DNA from 4 places in the Ruminococcus sp. AM42-11 genome. Region 2 is predicted to be linked to each of the others. Evidence: riboswitches for the same ligand, from Rfam matches in the RefSeq annotation. Region 2 holds a riboswitch; each other region holds the start of a gene.
The links. A riboswitch is a leader RNA that binds a small molecule or an ion and turns the genes downstream of it on or off. The one in region 2 is predicted to bind cobalamin.

Region 1 (3,212 bases), on a different contig from region 2:
CCGCTATATTATGAGCAGGTGTGCGGTCTTTTAAATGGAGAAAGAAACAAACAACTGGGTGCTATGGAAAAATGGGATTTCCAGAAGTTTCAGCCTGATGTGATCGTAGTGAATCTGGGGACAAACGACAGCAGCGGCACGAAGAATATGGACAGAGTTGGAAAGGCTGTGGAAGACTTTTTGAGAAAACTGCGCGTATGTAATCCAGAAAGCTATATTCTGTGGTGTTATGGAATGCTTGGAGATGAGATTTTGCCTACGCTTGAGAAAGCGGTGGGGAATTATAAAAGAAAAACAGGGGATGAGCGCGTGGAATTTGTGAAGCTTCCGGATACACAGGAAGGAGAATTTGGATCAAGGCAGCACCCAGGGCACAGATCTCATGAAAGAACAGCGAAAATCCTGGTGGAGAAGATTCAGGAAAAAATGACGCTGCTGGTCACGCCGTGACTAGCAACACCAGGTTGATAAAAAAATAACAAAAATCCTTCCAAAGGGTTGACAAAGACAGTGACCGGTGGTACTATGATGTTAGTATAATTCCATAGTGAACATATTAAGTGCTGACAGCTATAAGCTGGCAGAAAGAGGGAATCAGGTGAGAAACCTGAGCGATCCGGTCACTGTAACAGAGGAGCGAATCTCATAGTCCATTGTGCTTACGCATGAGAAGGAGAGAGGAAGTGATGATTCTGGAGCCAGGAAACCTGCTTGGTATGGCGAGGTTAAACTTCCGATGAAAGTGTAACAACCAGTTTTGGGGAATCCGCAGCCCTGAGATGTTGTCCGCTTTTGTGAGTGGACATTTTTTATGGAATGATCGCCTGTTCAGAAGAATTATACAGATTAAATGGCAGGCGATACTACTTCGGATGAAACCGTTCCCTCCGCGTATATATGAACGGATCATATTCTACCCCGGAGTAGCATCGCTCCCTCTTAAATAATGATGATTCAGAAGCCGCATATGCGGTATTTTTTTACACTTTTCCTGAGCCTGTTTGTAGAATTATTCCCGTAATCTCCTGCAGGGTGTGACGCACATCTTACAGAAAGCCTTTTTTAAACACGCTCTGGCCGTATTCTATTCCTGTAAGCGGGATTCTTTTTTTGCATTTGATTTTGGGGCATTACGAAATAGAATATAAAGAATATTTTGTTTTGAGCTGTATGAGATAAGGAGAGAAATATGGAGAAAAAATATTGGGAAGATAAAGAATACGCTTATTTCAGTCATAAGAAATGTGAGTATTTTCCATGCCATAAAGGAGCTGATCCAGAGGACTTTAACTGTCTGTTCTGCTATTGCCCGCTTTATGCCCTTGGAGACAAATGCGGCGGAAATTTCAAATATAATGAGAAGGGATTTAAAGATTGTACGAATTGTCAGCTACCTCATAAGAAGAAAAACTACGGTTATGTGACAGGAAAATATCAGGAACTTGCTGCGATGATGCAGAAAGTAAGAGAAGCAGATCATAAAAATGAAAATGAGTAATCAAAGAAATAAGTATAAAAAACTCTCCGGAATATATACGAAGTTAAGCTTACGTATTTATATTTCTCGGAGAGTTTTTGCGTAATGCAAAATTCCATTGGAATTCTGCAAGCTGGATCCTTTTTATCGTATGCTTAACAGCATCTTTAATTTCGGAATCTGGTTGTTGAGAATCAGACCCTCTGGAAACATAGCATTATGAACGAAATCAGCGGCATAAGTGAAGTCTCCAATATGCTCTGTTCCATGACTGTCACTGGAAAGCACGATTGGAACCAGATACTTCCGGCAGCAGGACAGGATCTGCGCGCAGTTGGCATGGGTATCGCCCCGATATCCGTAAGGTGCCAGGGAAGCTTCGTTGATCTCAAGGAGAACACCGTTTTCACCGGCAGCCTTTACAACTGCGTCGTAATCTATGTCATACTGGGGATTATCAATGTGTCCCAGGATCTTTATAACCGGATTCTTCATTACGTTCAGAAAAGCAGCAGTATTTTCTTCCCTGGTCTTTGGCCGGAAATTCTGATAATGCATGCTGGCGATTGCGTAGTCCAGCTTATCAAGAAGCTCCTGTGGCAGATCTGTTTTTCCATCGGTATCCAGAATGTTCAGTTCAATTCCATATAATAATTCCACATCGAAACGCTTCCTGGGCGAATAGATCAGGCTTCGGAAATAAGAAGAAGTTCCGGCAGCCAGAGTGGCTGGTCCGTGGTCTGTGATTCCAAGAAGCTTCAGCCCTTTTTGAGAAGCTGCCTTTGCCATGTCGCTGATGGTGCAGGTTGTGCCGTGTCCGCTGGCAATGGAATGTGTGTGTATATCAGAAAGATACATAAAATCATCTCCTAGTCAAGATTACGTGAATATATGCAGCTGGTAATTTCACTATAAAAGTGTTTTGAAAAGCCATTTACAGTTAACTTTAGTATGCCAGAGGGAAAAAAACATGTCAATCATAAATAAGAAAAAACAGAGAAAACAAATAAAAACAACATTGTACTACAAGAAAAACCACATATAACATGCCAGGAAATGTTGCTTTTTGTTGACACTTGGAAATCAGAAAGGTATAATCAAATCAGATTATAAAAACTCTTTATTCAGGAGGAGAAAATGGGATACACAGATAATATGTCTCCGGAAATGAAACAGAGAATCGTACAGGAGCTTGTACCAGGCAAGCAGATTTCCCTGGCACATATCATTGCCAATCCGGATAAGATTCTTTACACCAAGCTGGGCCTTGATCCGTCGCTGGACTACTCAAGAGCGGCCATTGGGATCATGACTGTAAGTCCGGCAGAAACTGCTATCATTATGGCAGATATTGCGATGAAATCATCTGGCATTGAACTGGGATTTGTTGATCGTTTCAGCGGAAGCCTGATCATCACAGGTACTGTGTCGGAAGTAGAAGCTTCTACTAGCGCAATTCTGGACTATGTGGGAAATAAACTGGGCTTTACTTTATGCCCCATTACAAGGACTTGACAGAATATGAGGAAACTTGTTCTGATCGGTCGCAGCGAGGCTGGAAAAACTACTTTGACCCAGGCCCTGCGTGGTGAAAAAATACATTATCATAAAACACAATATGTAAATAATTTTGATGTGATCGTAGATACGCCAGGAGAGTATGCCCAGACGAAAGGTCTGGGACACGCCCTGGCGTTGTATACATATGAATCAGATGTGGTAGGGCTGCTGGTAT
Region 2 (3,212 bases):
TTGGATCAAGCCACTGGTAAGATATATCTACCAAAAGATTCACCAGTACATAAATACATCCCATCCACATAACATATCCCTGGATCAGCTGGTAATCTCTGCCGGAAATCGCAGCCACTGCTGCGCTGCCGATTCCATTCCAGCTAAAGACCGTTTCAACGATCATTGTTCCACCAAGTAATCCTCCAAATGACATGCCGAGCATTGTCACTACAGTAAGCAGGGAATTTGGCAGCACATGAAAGAAAATTGTACGAAACCTTCCAATTCCCCTTGCTTGACAGCCATTTATATATTCCTCATTCATCTGCTCGACCATTACCGCCCTGATCCGTCTTATGTAGTACGCACTCATGCTTAACGAAAGTGTTACAGACGGCATGATCAGACTTTTAAAAGAATCTGATCCCCCCACAGGCAGCCAGTGCATCTTAACTGCAAAAAAATAGATCATCATCATACCAACCCAGAAGCTAGGCAGTGAAATTCCAATAAAAGACATAAACCGAATAATATAATCAGCCTTTTTATCCTTATATACTGCTGATAAAATTCCTAACGGAAAAGAAATTAATATCATCAGAATAAACGATGCAACTGCCAGTTTAACCGTATTGGGGAGTTTTCTTCCTAATACCTGGGAAACGGGCTGTGCATATTTTACCGACATTCCGAAATCGCCATGTAACGCACCCTTCAGCCAGTTCACATACTGCTCTCCAAAAGATTTGTCTAATCCGTATTTTTCTTCAATCTTTGCGATTACCTCCCGGTCATGACCTGCACCCATAGATTCTGCCAGCTGTTCAGCTGGATTTGACGGCAAAATATATGTAAGTCCAAAGGTCATCAGAGACAGCCCAAACAAAATAATCACAAGTGAAATCAGTCGTTTTATAATCTCTCTTTTCACTTTTTCAGCCTTTCTGTGCTACAATACAAAAACTCATCGGTAAAGGGCTGCCAGCTATTTCCACCTGTATTTTATGAAATCCTGTTTCTACAAGTTTATTAAAATCCCAGGCAGGTCGATCTACCTGACTCATTGGCAATTTCTTTGCAATTTCATCCATAATGGAAAAATCTACATTTTCTTTATTATGTCGCGCATGGCACCCTTGTTCTTCTTTTTCATGTCCCCGCTGAAACTCATCATAGGCTTTCTGATACTTATCACTAAAAAAACGGCGATAATAATTTCCATCTTCCAGAATTAGAATTCCATCTTTTTTTAGAACCCTGTACGCTTCCTCATAAGCTTTATCTGCATGCTCCAGGTTCCAGAATACATTTCTTGATACCACTGCGTCGAAGGAATTATCAGCAAATTCTAAGCTTTGCACATCCATCTGATGAAGTTCTGCTTTAAGTCCTTCTGTCTCCAGATTTCTTCTGACTTCTTCCAGCATTTTTGTGCTATAATCTACCGCAGTCACCTGAAATCCCATCGAAGCAAGCAAAGTGGTAAAAAAGCCAGCGCCACACCCATCATCTAATACATGGCATCCCGTTTTAAGAGAATTTTTGAAAATATTTTCCCATCTCTCTCCAGGTTCTGTTTTTCTTTCTTCCATACTGGCATCTGAAAATCCTCCAGCTCTCATATCCCAATATGACTGAATATTCTTTAACAATTCTGCCATTTGTGTTTATCCTTTCCAATAGCATAAACTTCTGCCAAATCAGGGAATTCTTGTAATAAAAGCGTGAAAAAGCCGCTGCTAACGCAGCGGCTTAATGACATAATAATCCTGTTATATAAAACCAACCCCTATACCGTGCCCCGCAGCAAAAGTTCTTCATTCTGGCCGGTATTCTGGCTCCAGTGTCATCATAATGCTTTCCCTTCCCGATAAAAATTCAGTGGTTTCGAAAGCTTACTCAACTGTTACAGCTACGGCATAGCACAGGATTTTCACCTGTTTCCCGTTTGACCTGCTAGAATTTATTTTAATTTCCACCAGGCACCAAAATGGTCGTTTTATTCAATTCTCAACACAACATCAAAAATGTATAATACAGCATTTCCTGTTTGTCAATCAGAATTTATCAGGCCTCTATATCCTCAATATCCTCTCCATCCGGTACCGGCCAGATATTGATACAGTTCGGGGTCTCGATCTTACGTGGTTTGCCCTTCATCATAATGATGTTCTTCTCGTAGTCAACCTTGAAGGTTGTAATGCTGTTGCTGGAGTGGTTGGCAACGGCAATGTGCTGATTATCCGGGAAAATAACAAGGTCTTTCGGATAATCACCACTTACAGGAAGAACAAATTTACGATCCAGAAGACCAGTCTCACCATCTACCTCAAACATACCTACTGTATTCTCACCTGCTGTAGTGCAGAATAAATGCTTGCCATCCGGTGCAAGAGCAAGACCTGATGCGGCATTATGAGATACGCTTCCGTCTTCCTTCTTCGCAAGGGTGGAAACACTTTGAAGCAGCTCAAACTCCGGAGTATCACCCTCTCCATTGTAGCTGTACACTTTAATCTCATTGCTCAGCTCAAACAGAACATATGCATAACGTCCATCTGCGCTGAAACGGATAATACGCGGTCCGCTCTCTCTCGGGCAGCGGACAATATCAACAAGCTCCAGCTTATCTGTGCGCTTATTGATCCGGTAAACCTTGATCTGGTCAATTCCATTATCTACTGCGCAGAGATATTTATTATCCGGAGTAGGACGTACACAGTTTACGTGAGGACGGAAGTTACGCTCTGCAACACTTCCAAGACCAGTGTGGAAAACACCGTCCATAACACTTCCAAGACGTCCATCCTTATGAGTGTGTACAACGGTTACCTTTCCATCGTGATAACCTGCTACGTAAAGATATTTGCCATCTACGTCTGTAGCAAGGAAACAACCTCTCATGCCATCAATATCCACGCTGTTGATACGTGCCAAATCGCCATTATGATCACGCTTGAATACTGCAACACCCTCATCCTCGATAGAATAAAGGTATTTTCCATTCTTGGATACTGCGGTATAAGACGCATTACTAACTTCCACTTCACTTCTCTCTGTGAGAGTACCTTCTTCCAGGTTCACGTCATAAACCTGAATTCCCTTGCTGGTTCCGTGAGTATAGGTTCCTACATAAGCCACATATTTCTTACCCATTTGTCTAGCCTCCTACAGTCTCTTTCTGGAAACCGTCCGTTCACGCTGTTCTTCCGATCTTTTTTACAGCGTAG
Region 3 (3,212 bases), on a different contig from region 2:
GTGCCTATGCTCTTGGACATGGTGCCTGGTTTACTCATGGAACTGACCGCATCGAACTGATGAACAGCAAGACAAAGGAAGAAGTCACCCTTATGCCAGAAGCCCGAAACAAAGACGAACTGGACACGCTTCTGGAGGATGCTGGAATTTCAAAGGGATCCACCACTATACAGACTTCCTGTGAACTTACAGATACAGAGCTGGTTATCACTAAGGGAAAAACCGGAATCGGTCCGGATATGGATGCATTGAAAGAAGCGATTCTAAAAGCAATTTCCATAGAAGATTATGAAGCTGTTATCGAATGTCCTACTATGAAGACACCTCCAGAGGAACTGGATCTGGAAGCCTATTATGAAAAGATACATACAGAAGCCACAGATGCTTCTCTGGGGGAAAATAATGAAATTATTCCGGCAGTTACCGGAATTTCATTTGATGTGAAGTCAACTGCAAAGAAGCTGGAAAAAGCAAAAGAAGGGGCAGTGATCACCATCCCCCTTGAAATTACCCTGCCCGAAGTTTCTACAGAAGAGATAGAAGCCCTTCCTTATCTGAATCTTCTTGGTACTTATACTACATATGGCGGCGGTACTGAAAACCGTGTTGCCAATTTGAAGCTTGCCGTGGAAGCCTGTGATGGAGTGGAACTTCAGCCAGGACAGATTTTTTCCTACAACGATACTTTAGGTCCACGTACAGAGGAACGAGGGTACAGGGAAGCAACTGTAATTGTAGGAGCGAACATGCCCAGGATATCGGAGGCGGAATCTGCCAGATTTCCACTACGTTGTTTATGGCATGCCTGCAGTCTGATCTGACCATTGTTGAGCGTCATAATCACGCTGCCCGAATTGATTATGTTGAGGATGGTCTGGACGCAGCAGTGGTGTGGGGAGGTCAGGATTTCCGTTTTCAGAATAATACTGCTTATCCAATTAAAATTGAAGCCTCTTACGATGAAAAAGAGGAAGCCGTAACGGTATCCATTTACGGAACCAAAACTGACAATAATACGGTAGAGATTACTACAGAGCATTCCGATCCAAACACCTGTAAAACCTACCGCAGTGTCTACGATGAGAATGGAACACTTCTCCGCACAGATGAAGTCGGGTACAGTAAATACAAGCAATAACCCTATAAATCTATTGATTTCGACATAACGGTCTGCTATAATGAGGTGAATTGAATAAATCCGTTTTCAGTGCCAGACATATCTGTCTGCTACAGCGTGCAGATTGTGGGAATGTTTTTTCAACACGCTCTAAGAGGGAATCAGGTGAAAGTCCTGAACGATCCGGTCACTGTAAACAGGGAGTAGAATCCAGTGAAACCATTGGTATATTGCTGAGAAGGATGGATTCTGTGTTGATCTGTAAGTCAGGAAACCTGCTGAATTCGTTTAATGAAAGCTTCCGAAGAAAGTACTTCATTCTCATTAATATATTTGATAATACAATATATTGAATTTTTAGTGCCTGTTTTCTCAGAGGAAGCAGGCATTTTTTTGAAATAATCCTGTCAGGATTGCCCATTGTACAAACAGGCTCCAGAAGCAATTGGGATTTATTCAGATTATAAAATAATAGGAAGAATCGAGGAAAAAGAAATGAAAAGAAATTCAAAACGCTTTCTTGCACTGTTCCTTTCCGTCGCGATGACGGTCACTCCTGCTGTACTTACACAGGCAGAAAATGAGGATGCAAACGTACAGGTTTCTGTTACACCAACTCCAGAAACAGAGGCGGAGAAGACTGCTGTTGCTGCTGAGACTCCTGTGCAGGAGAACGCAACAGCTGAGGAAGAAAACACTGACACTACAGTAACTCCGGCAGCAGTGGATGCCTCTGCTGTGGAAGAGACACCTGCTGCTACAGAAACACCTGCCTCTGAGACCACTCCTGAGGTTACTGCATCACCTGCTGAAGAAAGCAAAAATGAGGAAGCAGAAGCTCCACAGCCTACAGCTGCACCAGAAACAACAGAAGAGGGCAAAACCGAAGAGACAGATAAATCAGAAACAAAGCCAGAGGATCTGAACCCAGATGGTTCCAACATGACCATTGACAAGGAAGATAACAGTGCATATAAAATGCTTAAAATCAAAAGCTCTTCTGCTGAATTAAATGGTGATAAAATTAAGATAACCCTCAATACTGACGGAAAGAACTATGAGAAGCTTTATCTTGGTTCTAAAGAAGATCCTGACGAAGCAAAAAATGCAGCAGCAATCGTTGGTACAGAAAATGAAGATGGTTATACTTTCATTTTTGAGGTTCCTGCCAGTGAACAGGTCCAGACTTTCAGCATCGTACCATTTTCTGTAAAAAATCAGAAATGGTACACAAATATGGCTTTGAAACTGAACGTTCCAGGAATGAAAGCCCCGGAACCAACAGCTACTCCAGAGCCAACTGCAGCCCCTGAGCCAACTGCCACTCCACTGCCAACTGCAGCTCCAACCCAGGCACCAGCCCAGAATGAGATTACAGATGCCGGAATCAAGCTTGTAAAAGAAAACGGTGATGAATTTGCAATGTTCGTAATCACCGGTTCCACTGTAAAGGTTTCGGAGGATAAATATATTGTCACACTTTCTACCGCAAAACAGAATTATGACATGATCTATCTTGGCAGTGCCAATGACTCTGATAAAGAAGCAAATTCCATCAAAGGAGTAGAGAACAGTGCAGGAGGCTATACCTACACCTTTGAAGTTACTGCAAGCAAGGAAGCTCAGACAATAGCAGTCGTTCCTCATTCCAAGAAGAGCCAGAACTGGTACGCAAAGGGTATATTGACGATTACCGTACCGGCGGTTCCAGGATATGGAGAGGCTGCTCCAACACCGGAACCAACTGTTTCCCCAGAGCCTACCGAGGCACCGGTTGAGACTCCTGCACCAACTGAAACTCCAGTGCCAAGCACAACTCCGGAAGCAACCACCACCCCAGAGCCAACAGCAACCCCTGCTCCAGGCAGCTGTGCAAGCGGAATTTATAATATTACAGTAAACTCCAGTTCATCTATGTTCCGTGTAATTGACTGTGTGCTCACTTCCAAAAACGGAAAAATGACAGCTGTTCTTACTTTAAGCGGAACTGGTTACGACTATCTATGTCTGGGAACAAAAGAAGAAGCTGCCGCAGCCGATTCCTCCACCTGGGTTCCATATGTGGCAGACGCAAATGGCAAATATACATATGAGA
Region 4 (3,212 bases), on a different contig from region 2:
ACAGCTCATGCCGGTGACGTTGTATTGTTCCATAATAAATTCCTCCTTCGAATACAGTGTTTCGATACCAACGGACTGCTCTGCGCATTCGTACCTCCGCAGGCAGGTACACATTCGGAATACGCTGGTATCTCACTTCATTAGCTTCTGCAAAGTTGCAACCAGCTCATCAATGGTTTCGTCTTTACCATCACGGATATCTCTTGCCACACAGGTTCGGATATGATTGGCGAGAAGTTCCTTATTAAATGCATTCACAGCGGCATTTACAGCTGCTGACTGAATAAGAATATCGTTGCAGTAAGCGTCATTCTCCAGCATTCCTATAATCCCCCTTATCTGGCCTTCAATACGTTTCAGACGGTTTACCAGCTTCCTGCGCTCTGCTTCGGAACGATCGGTGTGCTTGGTACAACAGCAGGAACAGACCTTCTTGGTAGGTTCCTGGCTGGAAAGAGTTGCAGGATCGGCTGCGGTGTGGCTGCAGCAGGATTCGGATTTATAATCAGCTGTCATAGGCGGACTCCTTTCCTTATATACCCCGCCAGTATGTATTTGATGAAACCAATATATACCCTGGCGGGGTATTTGTCAATAAGTAATTCACAGAAAACCTGAGAATTGCGGCGCGAAACCATGCGAAAGCATGATTTCTGTGCATCGCGAAGCGTGTTGCTATGAACGGAGTGAATAGTAATCTGTTTGAAAAATTATTCCCGCAATCTGCACGCCCCACTTTGCGGTATATTTTGCCCGAATTCAGTTGCCGTAGCCCGCTACTGCGCCCTCATCAGGACAAAATCTCCCACAAATTGTGACGCAAATCTTGCAGAAAGCCTTTTTCAAACATACTCTAGTTCATAAAAAATACATAAAAAGTTCATAAAAAATATATAATAATATGGTACATATTAAATATCCGAGTCGAATATGTATAATGGTTATAGCGCGAAGGTTGCATCATGAACATGATGCGCAAAAGAGAATCCGGTGAGAGTCCGGAACGATGCCGTCACTGTGTAAGGGAACTGCTTCAGAGCCCACTGGGAAACCGGGAAGGGGGAGCAGTGTTGACCGAAGTCAGGAGAACTGCCTTGGCGTGGAATCTTAGGTCTGCGGTACACAGAACCTGTATTCTCATAACGATACATGAATATTTCCTGAATGTTTTTTGGAAGAAAAGTGTGTATATGAGAATGTGTGCAGTCGCAGAAAATGCGGCTGTTTTTATGCAATGGGAGATTGGTGATAGATTTCCCATGGGATTCTTTATACGTGATTCTATCCGGAAATACAAAAAAAAGAGGAAAAAGAAATGAAAAGAAAATCTTTATTAGCAATCCTTCTTGCAGCTTCTATGGCAGCAAGCATGACAGCAGCAACAGCAACTGTTGCATTTGCAGAGACAGAGGAAGCAGCAGAGGAGACAACAGACGATGCAGAAGCAGCTGATGACACTGCAGATGCAGATAAGGAAGCGGCTGATAAAGTAGCAGCACTTATCGATGCTATTTATGTTCAGGAGAGAACAGATGATACAGATGAGCAGTGCAAGGAAGCTAAAGAAGCATGGGATGCCCTTACAGATGCTCAGAAAGAGCTTGTAGAGGGAGAAGAGGCAAGTCCAGAGTATTTCGGACGTGACACAGGTGATGCTTCCAAGGATGATCCGCGTAATCAGGACGAGATCGGTGAGAATGAGCTTCTTGTAGTAAGCTTTGGTACTTCCTTTAACGACAGCCGTGCAGAGGATATCAAAGGAATCGAGGATGCTCTTGCAGAAGCATTCCCGGATTGGTCTGTAAGAAGAGCATTTACCGCTCAGATCATTATCAACCATGTACAGGCAAGAGATGATGAGAAGATTGATAACATGCAGCAGGCACTTGACCGTGCAGTAGCAAACGGTGTTAAGAATCTTGTAGTTCAGCCTACACATCTTATGCATGGTGCTGAGTACGATGAGATGGTAGAAGCTATTGATGCTTACAAAGATAAATTTGAATCTGTAGCAATCGCTGAACCAATGCTTGGTGAGGTTGGCGATGACGCTACCGTTATCAACGATGACAAAGCTGCTGTTGCTCAGGCAATCACAGATGAAGCTGTAAAAGAAGCTGGATATGACAGCATGGAAGCAGCTGCAGAAGATGGAACCGCATTTGTATTCATGGGACATGGTACTTCCCATACAGCAAACGTTACATATGATCAGATGCAGACCCAGATGGAGAAACTTGAATTCACAAACGCATTCATCGGTACTGTAGAAGGTGAGCCAGAGGATACAGCTTGTGATGAAGTTATCAATAAAGTAAAAGATGCCGGATTCAAGAAAGTAATCCTTCGTCCGCTTATGGTTGTTGCTGGTGACCATGCAAACAATGATATGGCTGGTGATGATGATGACTCCTGGAAGAGCATGTTCGAGGCTTCTGGAGATTTCGATGAGATTGACTGCCAGATCGAAGGTCTTGGAAGAATTGACGCTGTTGAGCAGCTTTATGTAGCTCATACTCAGGCAGCTATTGATTCCATCGCGAAATAATTATCCTGGTATAAATTGTTATTGCAACAGAACAAAAGCAGCTGCTCCTACACTGTGGGGCAGCTGTTTGAGTAATAAAACAAATACGGCACACACAAGTGTACCGTAAATAAAGAAAAAGCAAGGAGAGTTATTATGAAACGTTCATTAGTCATTTTATTAACAGCTGTAAGTATTTCCGCTATGACAGCAGGAACTGCATTCCCGGCATTTGCAGAAGCCACAGAGGCTGAGGCAGAGGAAACCACAGATGGTGCAGAGAATGCCGCAGACAGCGAACTTGAAGACGGTGTTTATGGTGTAGAGTTTGACACAGACAGCAGTATGTTCCATGTAAATGAGGCTTGCAACGGAAGAGCTACCCTCACTGTAAAGGATGGTAAAATGACCGTTCATATTACTCTCGTTTCCAAGAATATTGAGAATGTTTTCCTTGGAACAGCAGAGGATGCACAGAAAGACGGTGCCGAACTGATTCAGCCTACTATTGATAAGGTAACTTACAGCGATGGCATGACAGAGGAGGTTTATGGATTCAATGTTCCAGTAGAGAAGCTTGATGAAGAATTTGACCTGGCAATCATTGGTAAAAAGGGCAAATGGTATGACCATAAGGTAAGCGTTACGGATGTGCAGGAGCAGACTGAGGAAGAAAAAAATGCAG

Region 1: linked by a shared signal. The riboswitch ahead of DW904_RS01490 (cysteine-rich small domain-containing protein) and the one ahead of DW904_RS09915 (class I SAM-dependent methyltransferase) in region 2 are both predicted to bind cobalamin.
Region 3: linked by a shared signal. The riboswitch ahead of DW904_RS18515 (hypothetical protein) and the one ahead of DW904_RS09915 (class I SAM-dependent methyltransferase) in region 2 are both predicted to bind cobalamin.
Region 4: linked by a shared signal. The riboswitch ahead of DW904_RS08990 (sirohydrochlorin cobaltochelatase) and the one ahead of DW904_RS09915 (class I SAM-dependent methyltransferase) in region 2 are both predicted to bind cobalamin.

Annotation. Positions count from the first base shown of each region.
Region 1 covers NZ_QUIO01000001.1:343,134-346,345, reverse strand. The annotation lists gene DW904_RS01495 (GDSL-type esterase/lipase family protein) at 1-450, shown strand, start outside; cobalamin riboswitch at 542-730, shown strand; gene DW904_RS01490 (cysteine-rich small domain-containing protein) at 1,190-1,498, shown strand; gene DW904_RS01485 (phosphatase) at 1,622-2,335, opposite strand; gene DW904_RS01480 (BMC domain-containing protein) at 2,615-2,992, shown strand; gene DW904_RS01475 (EutP/PduV family microcompartment system protein) at 2,999-3,212, shown strand, end outside.
Region 2 covers NZ_QUIO01000014.1:37,442-40,653, reverse strand. The annotation lists gene nikB (nickel ABC transporter permease) at 1-913, opposite strand, end outside; gene DW904_RS09915 (class I SAM-dependent methyltransferase) at 918-1,643, opposite strand; cobalamin riboswitch at 1,789-1,987, opposite strand; gene DW904_RS09910 (lactonase family protein) at 2,050-3,138, opposite strand.
Region 3 covers NZ_QUIO01000042.1:5,635-8,846, forward strand. The annotation lists partial or broken gene DW904_RS24240 (VanW family protein) at 315-1,138, shown strand; cobalamin riboswitch at 1,242-1,415, shown strand; gene DW904_RS18515 (hypothetical protein) at 1,613-3,212, shown strand, end outside.
Region 4 covers NZ_QUIO01000012.1:59,808-63,019, forward strand. The annotation lists partial or broken gene DW904_RS08980 (heavy metal translocating P-type ATPase) at 1-33, opposite strand, end outside; gene DW904_RS08985 (metal-sensing transcriptional repressor) at 133-516, opposite strand; partial or broken gene DW904_RS25290 (DUF6783 domain-containing protein) at 676-786, opposite strand; partial or broken gene DW904_RS25295 (DUF6783 domain-containing protein) at 763-864, shown strand; cobalamin riboswitch at 936-1,112, shown strand; gene DW904_RS08990 (sirohydrochlorin cobaltochelatase) at 1,316-2,548, shown strand; gene DW904_RS08995 (hypothetical protein) at 2,684-3,212, shown strand, end outside.